Regions from separate parts of the Photobacterium sp. 2_MG-2023 genome, predicted to be linked through region 1. Evidence: predicted binding sites of a transcription regulator. Region 1 holds the regulator's gene; the other holds the start of a gene.
What was found. The regulator CRP, encoded in region 1, controls carbon source genes, mostly activating them, when cyclic AMP is high. The targets are predictions, from matches to a motif close to TGTGANNNNNNTCACA.
Positions count from the first base shown of each region.

Region 2: cdd (cytidine deaminase) is a predicted target of CRP. The motif match lies at 3,424-3,439, and genes of this name have one in related genera.

Region 1 covers NZ_JAUOQQ010000004.1:194,832-201,239, forward strand. The annotation lists gene astD (succinylglutamate-semialdehyde dehydrogenase) at 1-820, shown strand, start outside; gene Q4491_RS05535 (DUF1338 domain-containing protein) at 859-1,653, shown strand; gene Q4491_RS05540 (hypothetical protein) at 1,725-1,934, opposite strand; gene crp (cAMP-activated global transcriptional regulator CRP) at 2,116-2,748, opposite strand; gene Q4491_RS05550 (OsmC family protein) at 3,023-3,427, shown strand; gene Q4491_RS05555 (YheU family protein) at 3,481-3,702, shown strand; gene Q4491_RS05560 (phosphoribulokinase) at 3,830-4,699, shown strand; gene Q4491_RS05565 (hydrolase) at 4,738-5,709, opposite strand; gene Q4491_RS05570 (PLP-dependent aminotransferase family protein) at 5,721-6,408, opposite strand, start outside.
Region 2 covers NZ_JAUOQQ010000015.1:121,735-128,142, forward strand. The annotation lists gene acnA (aconitate hydratase AcnA) at 1-593, shown strand, start outside; gene Q4491_RS13675 (hypothetical protein) at 770-1,171, shown strand; gene Q4491_RS13680 (DMT family transporter) at 1,393-2,301, opposite strand; gene cdd (cytidine deaminase) at 2,429-3,316, opposite strand; gene Q4491_RS13690 (CidB/LrgB family autolysis modulator) at 3,555-4,232, opposite strand; gene Q4491_RS13695 (CidA/LrgA family protein) at 4,232-4,573, opposite strand; gene Q4491_RS13700 (hypothetical protein) at 4,671-5,213, opposite strand; gene sbcB (exodeoxyribonuclease I) at 5,500-6,408, opposite strand, start outside.

The DNA.
Region 1 (6,408 bases):
TGACGGTCTGCTGTTTACCGGTAGCGCTAATACAGGTCATATCCTGCACCGTCAGTTTGCCGGCCAGCCGGGTAAAATGCTGGCGCTGGAGATGGGCGGCAACAACCCTATGGTTATCTCCAAGGCGTACGGTGATCTGAAGTCTACTGTGTACACCATTATCCAGTCGGCTTTCATCAGTGCCGGACAGCGTTGTACCTGTGCCCGTCGCCTCTATGTCCCTGAAGGGGCAGAAGGTGATGCACTGGTTACGGCGCTGGTCGAAGCGGCCAAAGCCATTAAGGTGGACGGTCCGTTTGCCGAGCCACAACCTTTCATGGGCCCGCAAATTTCGACTCTGGCTGCCGATAATATCGTGGCAGCCCAGGAGCGTCTGATTGCTATGGGCGGCGAGCCGCTGCTGAAAGCCGATCGCGGCCAGGGCGCCATAGTGACTCCGGGCATCATTGAAGTCAGCAAGATAGCCGAACTGCCGGATGAAGAATACTTCGGGCCGCTGCTGCAGGTGGCGCGTTATCAGGAACTGCCTCAGGCGGTCGAGATGGCGAACAATACCCGTTACGGCTTGTCAGCCGGTCTGGTTTCTACTGACGACAGTGAGTGGGAATACTTTATCGATCATATCCGTGCGGGCGTCGTCAACCGTAACCGCCAGTTGACCGGTGCCAGCGGCGATGCGCCGTTCGGTGGTCCGGGTGCCTCGGGTAATTTGCGTCCGAGTGCTTACTACGCTGCGGATTACTGTGCATACCCAATGGCATCTATGGAAGGTGAGGCAACCGAATTGCCGGCACAGCTGTCTCCAGGGATCCAACTGTAATTCATACTTAACCCGTATTTTCGAAGGGGAACCGCATCATGGAAAGAGTGGAAAAATTGTTTGATGCCCTGTGGCAGGACTTTACTACCCGTCTTTGCCCGTCGGCGGCGCAGGTACACGATCTGCTGACAGAGGAAGAGCCTCTGCAGAATGATCATATTGCGTTGCGTACCTTTAATCTGCCTGGTGTCAGTCTGGATGTTCTGGCTGCACCTTTTATCGCCATTGGCTACAAGCCTTGCGGTATCTATCATTTCGAGCAGAAGAAACTGTACGCGGAGCACTTCGAGCACCCGAATCCGGCTGCCCCGAAAGTGTTTATCAGTGAACTGCTGGTTGGTCAGTGCTCTGCACAACTGCAGAACACGGTGCGTGCGCTGGTAAAGCAGATCCCTGACGGTGCAATGGATGATGCGTCTTTCCTTTATAACGGCCGTTTGTGGGAGCTGGATTTTGCGACCTATGAAATGCTGGCCGCGGAAAGCGAGTATGCCGGCTGGGTGGCCGCTCACGGTTACGGCGCCAATCACTTTACGGTAAGCGTCAATCAGCTGGAGCAGTTCACCGAAGTGGCGGCGGTTAACAGCTTGCTGCGCCACAACGGGTTCAGCATTAATGAAGCCGGCGGCGAAGTGAAAGGCAATCCGGCAGTGATGCTGGAGCAGTCATCCACTATGGCTGACCGTGTTGATGTGTCCTTCACCGACGGTGTTCGCACAATTCCCGGTGGTTTTTATGAGTTTGCCAAGCGCTACCATCAGGCAGACGGGGAACTCTATCCGGGCTTTGTCGAAGCGTCAGCCGACAAAATCTTCGAAAGTACCAATATGTGATTCAGCCTGACTGAAAAACACCTTAAACAGCGGCCTTTTGGTCGCTGTTTTTTTAGGTCAGGCTGTTGGTGTCAGTGCTGCTGATCCAAAGGCAGCACCCAGGCATCGTTGTCACGACTCAGGATCCCGGCGTGCAGACCGGCTTCCTGTTCCAGTAACAGACGGGGTGACTGAAACCCTGTCATTTCCACTGATGCTGTGAGGAAGCGGCCCATAGTGACCACAGGGCGGGTTGGCACCTGGCTGTGCTGCGCATTCGGGGCAAAACGTTCGATATCCATATCGCTGCATCCACATAAAACTGATATGCCAAATGTAGCAATAGGAATGAGGAAGGCAACTGAAAAACTGTGAGGTGACTAGAGGAACACGATGCAAAGCCGGGGGAGGGTGTGCAAATGCAAGAAAAGCCGCACTGGCGGCTTTTCTTATACTCACATTGGCTGCATCACAGCTGAGTGATCAGCGAGTGCCGTAAACCACTATGGTTTTGCCGTGGGCAGAAATCAGGTTCTGCTCTTCCAGCATCTTGAGGATGCGGCCAACGGTTTCACGGGAACAGCCTACGATCTGGCCGATTTCCTGACGGGTGATTTTGATTTGCATGCCGTCCGGGTGGGTCATGGCATCAGGTTGTTTGGCCAGATTCAGCAGTGTCTGGGCAATACGACCGGTAACATCCAGGAACGCCAGGTCGCCAACTTTCTGGCTGGTGACTTGCAGACGACGAGCCATCTGAGCAGACAGTCGCATCAGAATATCCGGGTTGACCTGGATCAGCTGACGGAATTTCTTAAAGGAAATCTCTGCCACTTCACATGGTGTTTTTGCACGAACCCAGGCAGTACGCTCCTGGCCTTCTTCAAACAGGCCAAGCTCACCGATGAAGTCGCCCTGGTTGAGGTAGGACAGAATCATCTCTTTGCCTTCTTCGTCCTTGATAAGAACGGCAACGGAGCCTTTAACGATGTAGTAGAGGGTCTCTGCTTTCTCGCCAGCATGGATCAGTGTACTCTTTGAAGGGTACTTATGAATGTGGCAATGAGAAAGGAACCACTCCAAGGTTGGATCTGTTTGCGGTTTACCTGGAACCATATTACTAACTTCCTCTGCAGTGTGTTGCCCAACAACGTCATTCCTTGAATTGGGGTTGGGTATAACAATATCATTGTTTGCCAACTAGGATATTCAGTCAACGGCTGGGCTGCAAGCGCATGTGAACATTCAGTCCAAGAGTTTAACTTTTTTCGACACGCATTGCTTGATATTGGGTGACGATAAATGCACATTTTGGACGCTTTACTGTGCACATGATCACACAGTTGTGACTTAGTTTTTAAATGCGGGTTTGAGTAGTAAGGAGCATCGCATGCAATCACGTGTTAAATGGGTAGAAGGTTTGACTTTTGTCGGCCAGTCAAACTCTGGCCACAGTGTGGTCATGGACGGCAACGGCGGCAATACGGCACCGAGTCCGATGGAACTGGTGCTGATGGCAGCGGGCGGTTGCAGCTCCGTCGATGTGGTCGACGGCCTGAAAAGTGCCGGCCAGGCCATCACGGCCTGCGAAGCAAACATGACCTCAGAGCGCCGCGAGCAGGCACCGCGTTATTTTACCTCGGTCAATCTGCATTTCGTGGTGACAGGCCATGATCTTGATGAAGCGCTGGTGGCCAAAGCGGTCGGTGATTCGCTGGAAAAATATTGCTCTGTGTGCCTGATGCTGGGCAAAGGTGTCACGCTGACACATTCTTATGAAATCGTCGCCGCTTAATGGTGTTTCGGGAAAGCCGTGCCGGTTTTCCCCCTTATTTTTCGGTGAGTAGTATGATCATCCCCTGGCAAGAATTGGATCCCGAGACACTCGATAATTTGATAGAACACTTTGTTCTGCGCGAAGGTACGGACTATGGCGAACGCGAGCTGAGTCTGGAACAGAAAGTCGCCAGAGTCAGGCAGCAACTGGACAGCGGCGAGGCCGTGATTATGTTCTCTGAACTCCATGAGACGGTTGATATTAAACTGCGCCGTTCACTGAGCGCAGAATAAAGCTGCCATAATGAAAAGCGGCAGCAGAAAACGGAAGCTGACGCCGATGAACGGGCCCGTGAAACTTGACTGCTTTCTCTGGCCCTGTTACTAACTGATTCCGTTAGGATTAACGACAAGGTATGTCATGTCTGCAAAACACCCGATCATTGCAGTAACAGGTTCCTCCGGAGCAGGAACGTCCACCACCTCGGAAGCCTTCCGTAAAATGTTTAACATGTTGAACATTCATGCGGCCTGGCTGGAAGGGGACAGTTTCCACCGGTTCACCCGTCCTGAAATGGATGTGGAGATCCGTAAAGCCAAAGAGCAAGGCCGTCATATCAGTTATTTTGGCCCGCAGGCCAACGACTTTGCTCAGTTGGGCAACTTTTTCCGCCAGTATGGCGAAGACGGCAGCGGCAAGTTTCGCCGTTACCTGCACACCTTTGACGAGGCCGTGCCGTATAACCAGATGCCGGGCACATTCACCCCCTGGCAGGATTTGCCGGAAAATACCGACCTGCTGTTTTATGAAGGGCTTCATGGCGGTGTGGTGGACGGTGATGTCAACGTGGCACAGCATGTGGATCTGCTGATTGGCATGGTGCCTATTGTTAACCTGGAGTGGATTCAGAAAATCGTCCGTGATACCCGGGATCGCGGCCATTCCCGCGAGGCGGTGATGGAGTCCATTGTTCGCTCGATGGATGATTACCTGAATTACATCACGCCACAGTTCTCCCGTACCCATATCAACTTTCAGCGTGTGCCGACGGTGGATACCTCGAACCCTGTCAGTGCCAAAGCGATCCCCAGTCTGGACGAGAGTTTTGTGGTGATCCGTTTTCGCGGCATCAAAAACGTGGATTTTCCGTATCTGCTGGCGATGATTCAGGGATCGTTTATGTCGCGCCACAATACCCTGGTGGTGCCGGGCGGTAAAATGAGCTTTGCGATGGAGCTGATCATGCGGCCACTCATCCAGCAGTTAATTGACACAGGTAAGATAGGTTAATACTGACAAAACAACGCCTGCTTGCAGGCGTTGTTTTGTTATGCCCCCAGTTTGTCCCTGAACCAGGCCGGCACTGTGTGATCCAGCCAGAAGCTCGGCGCCCGCCAACTGCCGCTGATAAATCCTACGTGGCCGCCATGCCGGGTCAGGTGATAGTCAATGTGCGGCGGCAGCGGTTGTCTGGGTATCACGGCCTTGGTCATAAAGGGATCGTCGGCGGCATGAATCACCCGCAACGGCGTCGTGACCAGGGCCAGTTTGCCCAGTCCGCTGCAGCGCAGGTAGTAATCCTCGGCATTGCTGAAACCATGCAAGGGTGCGGTGACGGCATCGTCAAACTGGCGCAGCGAGCGTAGCGATGTAATCTGATCGGCCTGAAATGGCAGAGTATCCGGTAATGACGCCATTTTTTTCAGCACATTTTTTTTCATAGAGCCCAGCAGGTAGCGCTGGTAGACACGCGAAAACCCTTGCTGTATCCGGTCAGAGCAGGCCGCCAGATCCAAGGGCGGTGAGATGACCTGAGCGGCAGTGAGTTCCGACGCGGCGCCGGTTTCGGCAAGATAATTGACCAGCATGTTCCCGCCCAGCGAGACACCGACCGCCAGCAGGGGATTGTGGGGAAAGCGCTCACGCAGGAGGCGGATAAATAAGGTGGCGTCTGAGGTTTCCCCCGAATGATAGCTTCTCGCCTGACGGTTAATTTCGCCGCTGCAGCCGCGAAAATGCATCATCACCCCCAGCCATCCCTGCTGTTTGGCGGCAAACAGCAGGCTGTGGGCGTAAGGGCTGCGAAAACTGCCTTCCAGGCCGTGAAAGAGGATCATGACAGGCTTGTGCGCCGGATGGTGAGACGGTGTGCCGGTCCAGACCAGATCGAGAAAATCATCATCCGGGGTCTGAATCCGCTCTGTCAGCGGCTCGAACCGGGCCTGACGACGGATAATCCGCGGCAGAATGGTTTGTATATGGGCGTTACGCAGGCCAGCGGCGGGCTTAAAATGATGCATCAGTTTCTCTCTCACAGCGGAAAATCAGGGTATGGCTCCTGAGCCAGCAGCTCAGCAAGGATTGCCAGACCTTGTTCCAGTTTATCATGACTGTGCGGCGCGCTGATGGCCAGACGCACAGCCTGGGGTATGGTGCTGCCCGGCGGCGTAAACAGCTCAGCCGATTTGACTATCACCTCTCTGGCTTGCGCTGCGGCGACAAAATCACTCAACCGCCAGTTGTCCGGCAAGGTGAGCCAGGCATGGAAGCTCTGCGCGTGATGCTGAATGTGATAAGAGTGCAGATAGCGGTCGAGCAACAATTTTCGCTGGGCTATGTCTTCCCGGATCGCGGTCAGCAGCCGATCGGCATCGCCCCGGTGGATCAGCTCGCAGGCCAGAGCACTGAGCAGCGGGCTGATCATCAGGCAGTGATGGTGCAGCGCCGTGTTCAGTCTGTCCTGATGTTTGCCCGGCACCTGGATATAACCCAGTCGTAAACCAGGGGCGAGGCATTTAGACAGGCTGCCGAAGTGGATCACCTGCTCACTGTCGAGGTTGACCATCGGCGGCGGGGCGTCGACAGGCAGCAGGCCATTGACATCATCTTCAATCACCAGTACCTGATGGCGGCGGCACACCGCCAGAATCGCTTCGCGCCTTTCCCGGCTCATGACTGCCGTTGTCGGATTTTGCAGGGTAGGCGTGCAGTAAAGCATC
Region 2 (6,408 bases), on a different contig from region 1:
AGGGTATTGAACCGGCAGATTTTAATTCCTACGGTTCACGGCGCGGCAATCATGAAGTCATGATGCGCGGCACCTTTGCCAACATTCGTATTAAGAACCTGATGCTCAAGGGGAAAGAAGGCGGGTACACCATTTACCAGCCGACAGGGGAAGAGGTATCAATTTATGATGCTGCGATGAAGTATCAGGATCAGAGCATACCTCTGGTGATTTTTGCCGGGAAAGAATACGGCACCGGATCCAGCAGGGACTGGGCTGCAAAAGGGACCAACTTACTGGGTGTAAAAGCGGTACTGGCTGAAAGTTTTGAGCGAATTCACCGTTCAAATCTGGTGGGTATGGGGGTGATTCCTGTTGAGCTTCCTGAAGGTTTACTGGCTTCATTGTCGTTAACCGGCAAGGAAAAAATACAGCTGAAAGGCATTGATAGCTTGTCGCCGGGGGCAACGCTGACACTGGAAATCACCAACGAACAGGGACAAGAGTCACAATATGGCGTAAAAGCCCGGGTTGATACCCGAACGGAAATGGCGTATCTCAAGGCTGGAGGTATTTTGCATTATGTTTTGAGAACAATGATTTCTACCGAATGACAATGCGTTTTTCTGTAATTATTTGACACTTGGTATGTCAAATAATTGTCATTTGTATGGTTGTAGGTTCGTATTGCCGCGATATTGCAGTTACAGTAGAGTGACAAGCTTAAAGAGAGCTCTATCAGTATAATCTAAGGTCGTTAGAGCGCAATTCAGGGAAAACGGACAGTAACATGAAGAAGTCGTTGATTGGTATTTTGTTGTGCGGTTTGTCTACGTCGGCTTTGGCGTCGCAATCGGCAGGTATTTTTCTTGGTTCGCCAATGAGTGGTGTGCAGTACAAACACAATGACCTGCGTTTTTCGCTGGGGTTAGACGAATTTGGTTTTGCGGTCGATAAAACCTTCAACCTGGGTACGTTGACCAGAAATCCGCAGCTTAACATGGGGTATACCTTTGTCGGCGCACAGTATGTTGATAACCATTATGACAAATTGGGTATCCGTTCCGGTATTGGCCTGGAAGTGCCTGTTAATCAGTTTGAGCTGTATGGTGAAGTTGGACCGACGCTGTATATGGTGGAAGATGTTGATGTCGAACTGGAAGCGGCTATGGGTGTAAGAGTGCGTTTCTGATTCAGAATGAATGTAAATAGCTGAATGAATCCCAAAAAAGCACAATGAATCGAAAAAGCTGGCTAATTGCCAGCTTTTTTGTGTCTGTTGCCCCCGTCCTGCTTGATGCCGCACTGGTGTTGGCTGCGTTCCCATTCCCCAATTACATAGTTATCTATGCCCATGGGGCTTCACTTACTTGCCGCTTACCTGCAACTTCAAGTCGTTTGGGTATCTTTTAGTTAAGCTGCTTCATTGATAGTAGCCGCCTGTAACATCGGTTTTCTTCGTTCCCACTGCGTAATGAAAGCGACTGAGGCGATAATAATGGCAGCCCCCAGCCAAAGCCGTCCAGGTGGTACCCATCCGAAGACGATAAACCCGGCAAGCACGTTCAATGGCAGTTTGGCATGATCGAAAGGCTGTACGAAAGAAGCGTCAGCAATGGCATAGGCTTTAGCTATGGCCCAGTTAGCCAGTGCGGTAAATAATCCGGCACCTATCAGAAGAACCCAGGTGTGCTGGCCAACAGGCAGGGTGAAATCAGGTGCAGCAAGAAAAAGGTTAAATGGCGTGATCAGCACCAGCAGGTAGACAACCATAGTCGTCGGGGAGTCGTGGTGCGACATCTTCTTCACCATCAGAGAATAGCTCGCCCAGAAGAAAGCCGCGCCAATGGGCAGCAATGAGGCTAGGTTGAAATTGTCGGCCCACGGCTCAAGAATGATCATCGCACCTGCAAAGCCGGCCAGTGTTGCCATCCAGCGTACAAAGCCGACCTTTTCTTTCAGCAGCAAACCCGAGCCTACGGTGGCGAACAAAGGCGATGTCATCAGTAGCGCAATGCCTTGCCAGATAGGTACAGGGTACGCCAGGGCCCACAGCCATAACTGAATACCGATAACAGACAGAAACACGCGGAAGCAGTGCATACCAAAGTGTTGAGTTTTCAGAGCCTGACGAAGACCGATATTGTGCAGCCAGGGAAGCATGACCAGGAGAGCAATAAAGTATTGAATCAAACCGACAGTGGTAGATGGCAAATGGAAGGTCACACTCAGGTATTGTGCCATGCTGTTAACCACGGCAAACGCCATTCCGGCTGTCAGCATCCAGCAAGCGCCCTGAATAGGGTTGTGTCGATGAGTCATAAGGTGTCTTTCAGAAAAAATAATCTGGAATCATACTCTGATGAGTGCATAGAAGAAATTGTTAATTGATAAAAAAAGCCGACAAAACAGGGAACTTTGTCGGCGGCAAGGAATTCTTAATTTGTTATCAGATAGCGGCGTAAGAAAGTGGCATATCAGGATTGAAGGTTTCCAGCGTATTTTGTGTATCAGCCAGCAAGCTGATCGCTGAGTCTTTCTGTTCAACCAAAGCGGCTTCAACAATATCTGACAGCGAATAGCTCGCCATATTCATGTTAATCAGTGCCACCTGGAGTGGTGGCAGGCTCGGGTTAAATGCTGCGTTCTCGGCATACATGCCTGAGAATAGCCGGCCATCTTTCGCCTTCAGTGCAACTCCCGCATAGTTTTTACTGTATGGCGCATGTGATTTATCTGCCGCCTTACAGGCTGCTTGCAGCAGCACATCATCGGTTTCGAGCTTCAGCTCATGTGAGCTGTCTGATAATAAGAGCTCGGTGATACCCAGATCAGACGGGCCAAAGGACTCTGGCAGATATTCCTGCAGTGCTTTGGGTGAACGCTCTGGCAACTGTACCACGATGCTTTGTGCCGTCGTCAGTTCATTCATGAACTGCCGGCAATGCCCGCAGGGGGAGTAGTTGACGGTAATGTCGGTAATGCCCGTTTCGCCTTTCAACCAGGCATGGCTGATTGCAGATTGCTCTGCGTGAACCGTTTGTGACATAGAGGTGGCGCTGAATTCCATGTTCGCACCGAAATACAGACGACCTGAGTTTCCGCGGGCAATGGCACCAACATGGAAGTTTGAGAGAGAAGCAATCGAGTAGGCCGCAGCCACTTTCAGTAACTGAATACGCAGTTCTGCATCCGTCAGTTGACTGTCTTTCATTAACTGTTCAAATTCTTCTTTGCTCAGTGTGGCATCAAAACCCGGAGCGGTAATGATAGGCTTAAGCGCCTGTGACAATGTGTGTGGCAGGTGCTCTAAAGCGTCCATTACTTCGGTGCGCATACTGATTCTCCTTAATGTATTCACTTACGCATTGTAGTGCGTAAACGAATAAATATAGTGACAAGGATCACCATTAAGGGTTGTTTATTTCACTCTATTTGCAAATTAGTGAGTGGTTTCACATGATTGATGCGGTAAGTGTCTGTAATTCAATACTCAGTAAAGCGGCCTGGCTGTGTGGGTGTTGCAAGGGCGTTGCACAGCTAAACCGCTTAAGAAGTGGCAGGTGGATAGGTTGTCAGTGAAAGACAGACAACAGCAACGGATAGATTATCGGGGCGAGTATGGCGGTAATGACGCCACAAAGTACTAAGGCCAGTGAGCTGAACGCGCCATCTTTGTAATTTTCCTCAGCCGCTTTAGCCGTGCCTAACGCGTGTGCCACAGTCCCCATGCTTAATCCTTTGGCCATGGGATGGGTGATGTTGATGAGTTTAAACAACGGATAACCTAATACAGCACCAAAGATGCCGGCGATCAGAACCATGACAGCGGCCAGCGACGGCACACCACCAATTTGTTCAGCAACCGCCATAGCGATGGGGGTGGTCACGGATTTAGGCAGAATGCTTGCAGTAAGCTGTAAATCAGCGCCAAGAGCAAGAGCAATCGCTGTCCCGGTAATCATTGAGAGTATGCTGCCAAACAGGGTGGCTGTGACTATGACTTTCCAGCGGCTGCGGATTTGCGGCAATTGCTCATAAAGAGGGAAAGCAAGGGCAACAACAGCGGGCTCCAGAAGGAAATGAATCCATTTATTATCATCGAAATAGACGTCATAAGGCACATTAAGCACCAAAAGCAGCGGAATGATCACCACCAGACAGAGAAGTAACGGATTAAGAATGGGGTGCTGGAAGCGCTTGGATAATTTACGGGCAAGAATAAAAACAATCAGCGTTACGGCTAACCACATCAGTCAGACTCCTTGCGCTGTACATACCAGCCAACAAATAACAGAACCACCAAACTGCTGCCTATGGTGCTTACCAGAACAGGCAACGCATTGGCTCTGAGCAGATCCAGATAATTGACCAGCCCGACACCCACAGGCACAAACAAAATAGCCATATGGCGAATAAACAGATGACAGCCGGGTTTAGCCCAGTTGGGCGGCAACAGGCCCGTAGACAGAGCTGTGAAGAGAAATAACATGCCGAGAATGCTGCCGGGGATGGGGATCTGAGTAAGAGACTGAAATCCTTTACCGACCATCAGAAAAATGGCGATGATTGCAAATGAACGCAGGTAGCTCATAGACGTCAGGATGATGATAAATGGTGTCGCAATGATACAAAATAGATGAGATCTACACCACATTTCTTTGCGGCTGTATTTATCCTGGACTGCTTGTTCACAGGTTTGAAACGATGACGATTGCAATGCCGGCGGCAGCAAGCAGCAACACAGACAGTTTATGCATCAGGCTGTGTTTTACTATGTGCTCTGTTGCCGAGCTATGCGGTCGTCTGGTTTTAACCGTTGTGATTGCTGGCTGTGGCGACGGCTTGGACGGCAGCGTCTCGGGTTGTCTGAAGCGATGGATATGGCGACAGGTCTCTTTCGGCAGAGGGACACGAAAGCCAAAATGGGGGAGCACTTCGATAGGAATAGCCATTACACCGTTAACAGTCAGCTTGCGGCGAAGCGAGTTGAATATCGAAGCCAGGTCGATTTTTTGTATGTGCGACATGGAATCCTGAGGAAGAAATGTTTTATCAGACAATGATTTATGGCTTATCACCTCTCCGGCAAAGTAGCACAGAGCTTCAAGCAGGCGTGACTCATGCAGCGTCAGGGCTGTCTCTGATTTATCAGGCCAGACGAGCAGCCGCAGATCGGGTTCAAAATCCACCCTGGCAAATCGATAACACCGGGTGAGAGACTCAGTTGCCATAATAGTCACTTTTCCAATTTACTGTCGGCATGCTGTCCCTATGGCATCTGGCAGTAAAACATCATTGGCTTGATGGTGGCTTATGTTGCCAAGCGCCTCCATGACGCATGGCACAAAGCGGGTACTTATTAATTGTTATTGGCCTTGCGTTGAAGTTCAAACTACCAGGGCAGGAAAAGTGTCTGAAAAAAGAAACCCTGACTGCTCTGCAGGTCAGGGTTGCGAAATTACTGAGTAAGATCAGCGCTCTGTAACGATTTGTCTTTCTGGCATCCTGGCTGTGTAATTACACCAGCTTGCCTACGTAATCGTACACGGCCTTCAGGATTTTCATTTTTCTCTCATCGCTTTGGTGCTCCATCGCGATAGATTCGAGATTTTGCATGTAAGCCGGCAGTTTGGTTTCGAAGTAATCCTGACAATGATACTTCCACTGCTGCTGTTCCTGATGGCTTAGCGTTAACGGGAAATTACGGGCGCGGTAGCGAAGCAGCAATGGCTTGATGCGTTTGTCATCCACATTCAGTTCGAGTTTGCCCAGTTCCTCAGGCGCGGACTCACGAATGATATCCATCGCCGATTTGTCCGCAGCAGAAAAAAAGCCGTTATACAGTTGTGTATCAACATCATCGTTTGGCTCAAATTCTCTGTCCTGACCAAACACGGCCAGCAGTTTTTCACGGATCTGAGGCTTATCTTTCAGTGCGCTCAGGTTGGCCAGACATTGAGTCCGATCGATCCCTAGTCGCTCAGCATCTTCGGCCGTCAGTGTTTTTGCCGGTGCCAGCACAGGGCACTTATTAATATGAACCAGCTTGAGCGGAACAGGTAGCTCGCCGGGGTTGAGATCAGCACGTTTGGTGTACAGCCGCTCGCGCAAACTGTCAGCATCCAGATCGAACAGCGGGGCAGGATCCATTGCCAGATTGACACAAATGACCGCATTCTTGTTATCCGGATGCCAGGCCATGGGGACGATCCAGCTGGTATTCCCGCACTCAGAACCAAACATACCTGAAACATGCACCAAGGGCGTCATCTCAGCGATGTCGATCAGTTCCTGTAGTTTACGTTTATGACGTAAGTTAAACAGGTAGTTAAAGAGTTTGGGTTGGCTGGCTTTGACTTTCCTGGCCAGCTCAATTGTGGCGTACACATCGGCCATTGCGTCGTGCGCGTTGCTGTGTTCGATTCC